Metabacillus sp. KUDC1714: one gene and its partners. The protein of the gene in region 3 interacts with the protein of the main gene of each other region in a pairwise test. Links are inferred from orthologs where the notes say so. Each region holds a gene or a part of one and is shown on either strand. Other genes may lie near its edges.

The links.
Region 1: the proteins of rpe (region 3) and eno interact in binary tests that used the Escherichia coli proteins (3 or more experiments, as listed by UniProt). The link is inferred for Metabacillus sp. KUDC1714 from one-to-one orthologs.
Region 2: the proteins of rpe (region 3) and frlD interact in binary tests that used the Escherichia coli proteins (3 or more experiments, as listed by UniProt). The link is inferred for Metabacillus sp. KUDC1714 from one-to-one orthologs.

Annotation. Positions count from the first base shown.
Region 1 is NZ_CP055263.1:1,211,779-1,214,828, reverse strand. What follows is about bases 24-2,996. They hold eno (phosphopyruvate hydratase), read left to right. Parts: upstream 24-850; coding sequence 851-2,143; downstream 2,144-2,996. Other genes in these bases: HUW50_RS05890 (nuclease-related domain-containing protein), read left to right, coding at 2,381-2,996; gpmI (2,3-bisphosphoglycerate-independent phosphoglycerate mutase), read left to right, coding at 24-836. In the rest of the region: more of gpmI, read left to right, coding at 1-23; more of HUW50_RS05890, read left to right, coding at 2,997-3,050. UniProt on the Escherichia coli protein: Catalyzes the reversible conversion of 2-phosphoglycerate (2-PG) into phosphoenolpyruvate (PEP). It is essential for the degradation of carbohydrates via glycolysis.
Region 2 is NZ_CP055263.1:4,811,146-4,814,172, forward strand. What follows is about bases 55-3,004. They hold frlD (fructoselysine 6-kinase), read right to left. Parts: upstream 1,946-3,004; coding sequence 1,163-1,945; downstream 55-1,162. Other genes in these bases: HUW50_RS22150 (secondary thiamine-phosphate synthase enzyme YjbQ), read right to left, coding at 55-243; HUW50_RS22155 (amidohydrolase family protein), read right to left, coding at 252-1,103; HUW50_RS22170 (hypothetical protein), read right to left, coding at 2,940-3,004. Also shown: more of HUW50_RS22150, read right to left, coding at 1-54; more of HUW50_RS22170, read right to left, coding at 3,005-3,027. UniProt on the Escherichia coli protein: Catalyzes the ATP-dependent phosphorylation of fructoselysine to fructoselysine 6-phosphate. Functions in a fructoselysine degradation pathway that allows E.coli to grow on fructoselysine or psicoselysine.
Region 3 is NZ_CP055263.1:4,259,603-4,262,543, forward strand. What follows is about bases 12-2,875. They hold rpe (ribulose-phosphate 3-epimerase), read left to right. Parts: upstream 12-1,047; coding sequence 1,048-1,704; downstream 1,705-2,875. Other genes in these bases: pknB (Stk1 family PASTA domain-containing Ser/Thr kinase), read left to right, coding at 12-25; rsgA (ribosome small subunit-dependent GTPase A), read left to right, coding at 162-1,046; HUW50_RS19585 (thiamine diphosphokinase), read left to right, coding at 1,978-2,622; spoVM (stage V sporulation protein SpoVM), read left to right, coding at 2,773-2,853. In the rest of the region: more of pknB, read left to right, coding at 1-11. UniProt on the Escherichia coli protein: Catalyzes the reversible epimerization of D-ribulose 5-phosphate to D-xylulose 5-phosphate.

The DNA of each region.
Region 1 (3,050 bases), 3.0 Mb from region 3 along the record:
TTCCATCTGTTATGACGAAGGAAGACGGTTCACCTGTTGCAACTCTAAGTGATAACGATGCGGTAATTTTCTATAATTTCCGTCCAGACCGTGCAATACAAATTTCAAACACGTTTACAAATGAAGATTTCCGTTCATTTGATCGTGGAGAAAAACATCCTAAGAACTTACACTTTGTTTGTTTAACACATTTTAGTGAAACAGTTGATGGATATGTTGCTTTTAAACCAACAAACTTAGATAATACAATTGGAGAAGTGTTAGCACAAAATAATTTAACACAACTTCGTATTGCAGAAACTGAAAAATATCCACACGTAACCTTCTTTATGAGTGGTGGTCGTGAAGAGAAGTTTCCAGGTGAAGAGCGTATTTTAATTGCTTCACCAAAGGTTGCAACTTATGATCTTCAGCCAGAAATGAGTGCATATGAAGTAACGGACGCGTTACTTGCCGAAATTGAAGCTGATAAATTTGATGCAATCCTTTTAAACTTTGCAAATCCAGATATGGTAGGACATTCTGGAATGCTAGAGCCAACAATTAAAGCAATTGAAACAGTTGATGAGTGTCTTGGAAAAATAGTTGATGCAATCATCGCTAAAGGTGGAAAAGCAATCATTACAGCTGACCATGGTAACTCTGATGAAGTTGTAACATTAGAAGGTGAGCCAATGACAGCTCATACGACAAATCCGGTTCCAGTCATTGTGACTGAAGAGGGTGCTACACTTCGTGAAGGTGGAATTCTTGGCGATTTAGCACCAACAATGCTTGATCTATTAAATGTCGAATTACCTAAAGAAATGACAGGAAAAACATTAATCCAAAAATAAAGGAGAGAAATTAAATGCCATACATTGTAGACGTATATGCACGCGAAGTATTAGACTCACGCGGAAATCCAACAATTGAAGTAGAAGTACACACAGAATCAGGTGCGTTCGGACGCGCAATGGTACCAAGTGGTGCTTCAACAGGTGAATACGAAGCAGTTGAGCTTCGTGATGGTGACAAAGAGCGCTATTTAGGAAAAGGTGTTCTAACAGCTGTTAAAAACGTAAATGAATTAATCGCTCCAGAATTACTTGGTTTCGAAGTAACTGAACAAGTTGCAATTGACCAAGCTTTAATCGAGCTTGATGGTACAGAAAACAAAGGTAAATTAGGTGCGAACGCAATCCTTGGTGTTTCTATGGCTGCTGCTCGTGCTGCTGCAGATTTCTTACAAGTACCTTTATACCAATACCTTGGTGGATTCAGCGCGAAAACATTACCAGTACCAATGATGAACATCGTTAACGGTGGTGAGCACGCTGATAACAATGTTGACATTCAAGAATTCATGGTTATGCCTGTAGGTGCTGAAAACTTCCGTGAAGCTCTACGCATGGGAGCAGAAATCTTCCATAGCTTAAAATCAGTTCTTCATGGTAAAGGTCTTAACACTGCTGTAGGTGATGAAGGTGGATTCGCTCCAAACTTAGGTTCAAACGAAGAAGCTCTTCAAACAATCATCGAAGCAATCGAAAAAGCTGGTTACAAACCAGGTGAGCAAGTTATGCTTGCTATGGATGCTGCTTCTTCTGAGTTCTACAACAAAGAAGACGGTAAATACCATCTTTCAGGTGAAGGTGTTGTCAAAACATCTGCTGAAATGGTTGACTGGTATGAAGAAATGTCTTCTAAATACCCAATCATTTCAATCGAAGATGGTTTAGATGAAAATGACTGGGAAGGTCATAAATTATTAACTGAGCGTCTTGGCGGTAAAGTTCAACTTGTTGGTGATGATTTATTCGTTACAAACACGAAGAAGCTTGCTGAAGGTATCGAAAAAGGAATTGGTAACTCAATCTTAATCAAAGTGAACCAAATTGGTACATTAACTGAAACATTTGAAGCAATCGAAATGGCGAAACGCGCTGGTTACACTGCAGTAATTTCTCATCGTTCTGGTGAAACAGAAGATACGACAATTGCTGACATCGCTGTAGCAACTAACGCTGGCCAAATCAAAACTGGTGCTCCATCACGTACAGACCGTGTTGCGAAATACAACCAACTTCTACGTATCGAAGATCAACTTGTAGATGCAGCAAGATATGATGGAATCAAAACATTCTATAACTTAAAGAAATAATTTTTGGGAAAGGGACTGCTGAGGCAGTTCCTTTTTTAATATTCTGTTCGGGGGTTTTGGCGAATTTTGACGGTCTATGTCTAATCGTTGATAAATTGCGAGAATCGAAGATAAATTTGAAAAATCGAAGATAAACTCATCAAAATCGTAGATAAATTATTAATGAAGAAAAATAGAAGCAGGATTTCCACTAGAATTGGCGAAGGTTTTAAGCAAAATATTATATGGAGTGAGAAAATGATCTTAAAACACCGCGAATTCCCCCTTACGATTGAAAAATTAGAAGCATTACTTCTAAGACTTCCTCTAAAACATCCAAAAATCCCAATTATTATTGAAGATTTGAAAAAAAGAATGGCTGGCTACAGAGGTGAAGAAGCTATTGACTATTATTTAAGCTTCCTTGAAGAAAAAGACTACTATATTTTTCATGACATAAGGCTAAAAGGTAAAAATCATTACTTCCAAATTGATACCCTTATCTTAACTCGGAAAATTGCAATAATCATTGAGGTGAAAAATATATCAGGAACTATTTACTTCGATCCGATATTTAAACAACTGATTCAAACAAAAGACCAAACGGAAAAGGCATATCAATATCCGCTAATACAATTGGAACGGCAAGAATCACAATTAAAAGAATGGCTAGTAAATAATAATTTAAAAGAAATGAAAATCACCTCAATTGTTGTCATAAGCAACCCATCCACAGTAATTCGCTCTTCTCCAGACGACCAAATTATTCACCACAAAGTAATCCGCAAAGAAAACCTTCCCGCTAAAATTATTCAATTAGAGAAATCCATCAATTCACCAGATATTGAAGAAAAGGAACTAAAAAAGATCTCTCGAAAGTTACTCAAAAAGCATACTAATGCAGATTTTTCTATATTAGCCCGCTTTA
Region 2 (3,027 bases), 550 kb from region 3 along the record:
AAAATGCGCATGCGCATATGGTTCATGCTTTGGGATCAGCCTTTCAAGTGTTTCCTCAATATCAATTTCCAAGCAATCCAGACCTTCGTTCACCATAATTCCTGTTGTCGTATGTGCTGTGATCACCGCGACCAATCCGTTTTGAATCCCAGATTCAGCAACAAATTCTCGAACCGTTTCCGTAATTTTAATTAACTGAAACTCTGACTGAGTAAGTAAAACGATATTTGTCAATTTCACCATCTGATCATCTATCCTTTCAGCCCTAAGAATTTTTCAGCGTTAGTGCCTAAGATTTTATCCAATGTTGACCTTCTCATAGGTAAGCTCTCAAGTGCTGGCTTTAAGCGATTCGCTCGGAATCTTGGTGTATTCGAACCGAACATGACCTGATCCTTAAGATTTCGATCAATCCATAAAGGTCCCATATTTTTCGTGAAAATCTGTTCATAAAAATCCTTCGCCGTATCCATATACAGCATGGACGTATCCGTATATACATTAGGATATTTCAGCATTAACATGATCGTTTCATTGATCCAAGGCCAACCAAAATGGGCTAAGCAAATTCTTAATTCCGGATGATGCAAGGCAACTTCCTCGAAATGTATTGGCTGTGAATACTTTGCTAACGCATTCGGCTCCCAGCTCATCCCAGCATGAAACATAATCGGCTTATTGTACTCTACACATTTCTCATAAATTGGTTTTAATCGTTCATCATTCGGATAAAACGCCTGTTTAGACGGGTGCAGCTTTAACCCCATTAACCCAAGATCCTTAAATGCATAATCTAGGACATCAAGTGCATCTGGGCGATGTGGATCAACACTAGCAAACCCGATAAATCGATCAGGAACCATGTCCACAAGCTTCTTTATCTCCTCATTTGAAACAACATGACCACCAGCAATTGTTGAAATATCCTCAGGCAGCAAAACGGATTTATCAATCCCTCCATAATCCATCCCCACTAAAATTTGCTCGATTGACTGTGGAGACTGCTTAAAAATCCCAAACTGCTCCTTCCGAAATGCGAGAGTTTCCTCGTCATCACAGATTCCCTCGAAAAAAATGGGATGTGTATGTACATCTATGACCATATGAATTCCACCTTTCAATCTATTAAGCTAACTCCAACAATCATTGCAACTTGATTATCCTAATATGGCTCAAACTTAGCGATAACTCCAGCTGCTGTTTTTGCACCATTTTTCAAACAGTCTTGCACACTAAAACCATTGACCACTCCAAACATGAATCCTGCGATAAATGAATCCCCGGCGCCAACCGTGTTGACAACATCCACCTCGATTGCTGCTTCCTTATAAAAAGTTGTTCCATCATAGGAAAGACTTCCATTTTCACCGATGGTAACGGTTACAATTTTAGGACCGTGACTTTTGGCTTTTTTCATAAATTCCTCGATGTATTCATCATGCTGATCATAGGAGAAAAATGCATAGTTTACATGAGGTAGAATCGTTTTGATTTCTGGTTTATGATGATAGGTAGAGAAGTCAAATATTACTTTGCTGCCATTGCTTCTGATTGTAGGAAGCAAATCGATGACCTTTCCGAATAGATCTGTATGAACATAATCAAACTCTTTGAGAAATTCGATATCATCACTTGTAAGGGAAAAATCTTTCATGACTCCTTCAAGAAGTTCGCCATGCACACGGTCATTTCCGTTTAGCTGCATCTTAATAACAGCTGTATTCCCTGCTTCTTCACGTAGATGTGATAGTTCAATTCCCTCTTTTTTTAATGTATCGATCATTAATTGACCGTACTCATCATCCCCGACAACGCTAACGACAGAGGTTTGAAGTCCAAAACGACTCATATGAATGACAAAATCGATACCATTACCGGTAGGGTATAATCTTTGTAAATTTTCATAAATATCAACACAATTAAAACCAACTGCGGCAATCTTCATCTGACTCCCCCTTGTTCAGATTCTTAAAAATTGAATAGGAAAGATCTATTTCTAGTATTCAACTGATCTATTATATAATCACCCCATCTTTCCTTTTTAGCTTTTAGTATAATTGTATATAATGTAATATAACCTATTATGATGTTACATCAATTGCTGGATTTGGTCAATATTCAATACATTGTTTTTCTATTAGTTTTTGTCGTCATTTTTTTTAAGAGGCTAGGGATTTTTGTCGAGGTTTGGGTGTTGTTGCTGGATTATAAGTGAGATTGTGGTCGTTTAGTATAAGACAGGGAGAAAGTAAAGATAGTGTATATGGGAAAGAGTATGACTCAATCGGGGCGTGATTAGTAACTGATCACTTTTATTCTTGGAATGTATGCCTTTTTTGGGATAGGATTTCTTAACGTAAAAGATCCATTGTTGTATAAGTTCAATTTTGAAACGATAAATATCAAAATGACCAACTGTCATTGAAATAAAGTCACGATGTTTATAATAGCGATGAGATGTTTTGAACAAAGTTGTGATGTTTTACCCCTTTGTTATTTTTAGCCAAAGGGGTGTTTTTATGTCTAAAAGAATAAGAACATCTGAGATTGAAAAATGGTTTATAGAATCCCGCGGTACAGGAATAGGTACATACTATCAGACTTGGTTAAAGATTAAAGACTTATCCTAATTAGTTCGGCCAACGAGACTAAAAGGCAAAAAGACGAGCAGAGAGCATGAGTTTTTATCAAGTTGGGAACGAAGCTATTTTTTGTGACTGAATTTTCAGTATCGGTAGTGGATATTCGTGAGTTGCCAAAAGAAGGTACGATACTAGCGAGATATACATTACGTGAAAACTCGTCTGGTCAACAAAAGGGGCAAAAACATATCTCTAAAAGGACGCAAGAAACTCGGATAATTTTTTTCAAAGTAATGGTACCACTGATTCGTTTATAACTAAGCATTTAGACAGCTTAAAAGACAATTTACTGTGTAATTAACTTCGCTCGGACTCATCTCGAAGGGCTCGACGGCGTTCGTGCAGCACCAGCAGGATAATCATCCCCATTATCACACCTAAGACG
Region 3 (2,941 bases):
AACAATTCCATATCCAGAGGAATAAAAGCAGAATATAGTTTTTTATTATGGAATATCACAAGAATATTAATCACAAACTTTTACTATGAATTCTTGTAATGAGCTTTAATAAATCAATAACATATTTAGAGAAACAACAATATTGTTCTAGGAGGTTATTCATGCCACAAGGGAAAATTGTGAAAGCTCTTAGTGGTTTTTACTATGTGCAAGACGGCGAAAGAATGATTCAATGTAGAGGTAGAGGTATTTTTCGGAAAAATAAGATCACCCCACTTGTAGGAGATGAAGTTGAATACCAGGCAGATAATGATCAAGAGGGTTATATACTTGAAATATTTGGCCGTAAAAATGAACTTGTCAGACCACCTATTTGTAATGTCGACCAAGCGATTCTTGTTTTTTCAGCAGTTGAACCTGATTTTAGTCCAGCGCTGCTTGATCGCTTCCTTGTACTGATTGAAGCTAATGATATTGAACCAATTCTGGTTATTAGTAAGGCAGATTTAATTCCATCTGAGGATATAAAAGAAAAAGTGCTTTCGTATGCTAAAGATTATCAAAATGCAGGGTACAAAGTGCTATTAACTTCTACTGTTGAATCTAGTGTAGAACATGACCTACAACCGATTCTAGATAATAAAATTTCAGTTTTTGCTGGACAATCTGGAGTAGGAAAATCATCGTTATTAAATGTTTTAAGACCAGATCTTGATCTAAAGACAGATGATATTTCAACACATTTAGGGAGAGGTAAGCATACGACAAGACATGTAGAATTAATTGCAGCAGGGTCTGGCTTTGTTGCAGATACACCAGGTTTTAGTTCATTAGATTTTACAGGTATTGAGGTTGAAGATTTAACCTACTGTTTTCCGGAAATGAAAGAAAGAAGTGGGAATTGTAAATTTCGTGGTTGCACACATGTGAAAGAGCCAAAATGTGCGATCAAAGAAGCGGTAGATAATGGAGAAATACCGCAATATCGATATGAACATTATTTAACCTTTGTTGAAGAAATAAAAGATAGAAAGCCGAGGTATTAGTATGATAAAAATTGCCCCATCAATCCTATCGGCAAATTTCGCGAAATTGGGTTTGGAGATTAAAGATGTAGAAAATGGTGGTGCCGACTATATTCATGTAGATGTTATGGATGGACACTTTGTACCAAATATTACGATTGGGCCTTTAATTGTGGAAGCAATTCGACCTGTTACAAAGCTTCCTTTAGACGTACACCTCATGATTGAACAACCAGACAGTTATATACATGAGTTTGTGCGTGCAGGTGCGGATATCATTACTGTACATGTTGAAGCATGTAAACATCTACATAGAACCCTTCAATTAATCAAGTCTGAGGGTATTAAGGCAGGTGTAGTGTTAAACCCACATACACCTATCGAGTCAATACAGCATGTTCTAGAGGATATTGATATGGTTTTATTAATGACAGTAAATCCTGGTTTTGGGGGACAAGCTTTTATTCCACAAGTCTTACCAAAAATTAAACAGCTTGCTACAATTATTAAAGAAAAACAGCTTCCGATCGAAATTGAAGTGGATGGCGGAATTAATGAAGAAACGGCCAAACTTTGTGTTGAAGCCGGAGCAACTGTACTTGTTGCAGGTTCGGCTATTTATAATAAGCCTGATCGCCATCAAGCAATTCAAGCCTTAAAACAGGCCATTCATTCATAAATCTGAAAAACTCATCTAAGATTCAATTTAAATCAATAAAGAGTTCTGACGCATTCCCTGTGTCAGACTTTTTTTATATCTTAAGTACTAAACTTCGGTATAAGATTAATCAGATGAGCAGAGCCAAGAAGTTGTGCTTAACAAACGATGGTTAGGAAGAAAAAGTTCAGGTGAAGCCTTTGGACTTAGCATTTTTAGCATGGTAAGTCACGCTATCCATTAGTGAGGATAAAGTGAAAAATTTAATAAAATTTTGATACATAAGGAGTTAATATGAAAACAATCGCACTTGTTGCAGGAGGACCAAAAGAAAATCTCCCTGTATTAACAGATTATCATCACGAGGGTGTTATATGGGTTGGAATTGATAGAGGGACGTTATACATACAAGAGTCAGGATTGCCCCTAACCTTTGCTTTTGGAGATTTTGACTCCATTACAAATAAAGAGAGGAATGAGTTGACAAAGGCTTTCACTAATTTGTCTATCTTTTCTGCTGAAAAGGATAAAACAGATACTGAGCTTGCATTAGAATGGGCAGTTCAACAATCACATGAACTCATACAAATTTTTGGAGCAACTGGCGGAAGAATCGACCATATGCTTGGTAATATTCAACTCCTTTTTAAAACAATAAAGTATGATTCAAAAATTGAAATAATCGATCGTCAAAATCATATCACGCTCTTCACTCCAGGAACATATACAATAAAGAAACACAAGGAGTGGAAATATATATCGTTTATTCCGATTAGTCATGAAGTGAAGGGTATTACGCTAGAAGGATTTAAATATCCATTAAATAATTGTCATATCAGCATTGGATCGACATTATGTATTAGTAATGAACTCATTCATGAACAAGGTACTTTTTCTTTTCATGACGGCATAATATTAATGATAAGAAGTCGAGATTAAGCCTTGTGGATTCAAAGAGATAAGGTCTCGCGTCATTTTTTTCCACAGACTGAATATAATGCTAAAGAACTGATTTGATTTTTATGAAACTTTGACGCTAATAGTACCTTTAAACAAGCATGTTTAATGATTTGGTTGAGGAGGGAAACAATGAGATTTTATACGATTAAGCTACCAAAGTTTTTAGGAGGAATTGTTCGAGCAATGCTCGGTTCGTTTAAAAAAGATTAAGAAAAAAGCACCGTTATTTTCGGTGCTTTTTTCTTAGCTTATGTGTTTTATATTTATTGAATATGAAACATAGCTGCAATATAGCAAA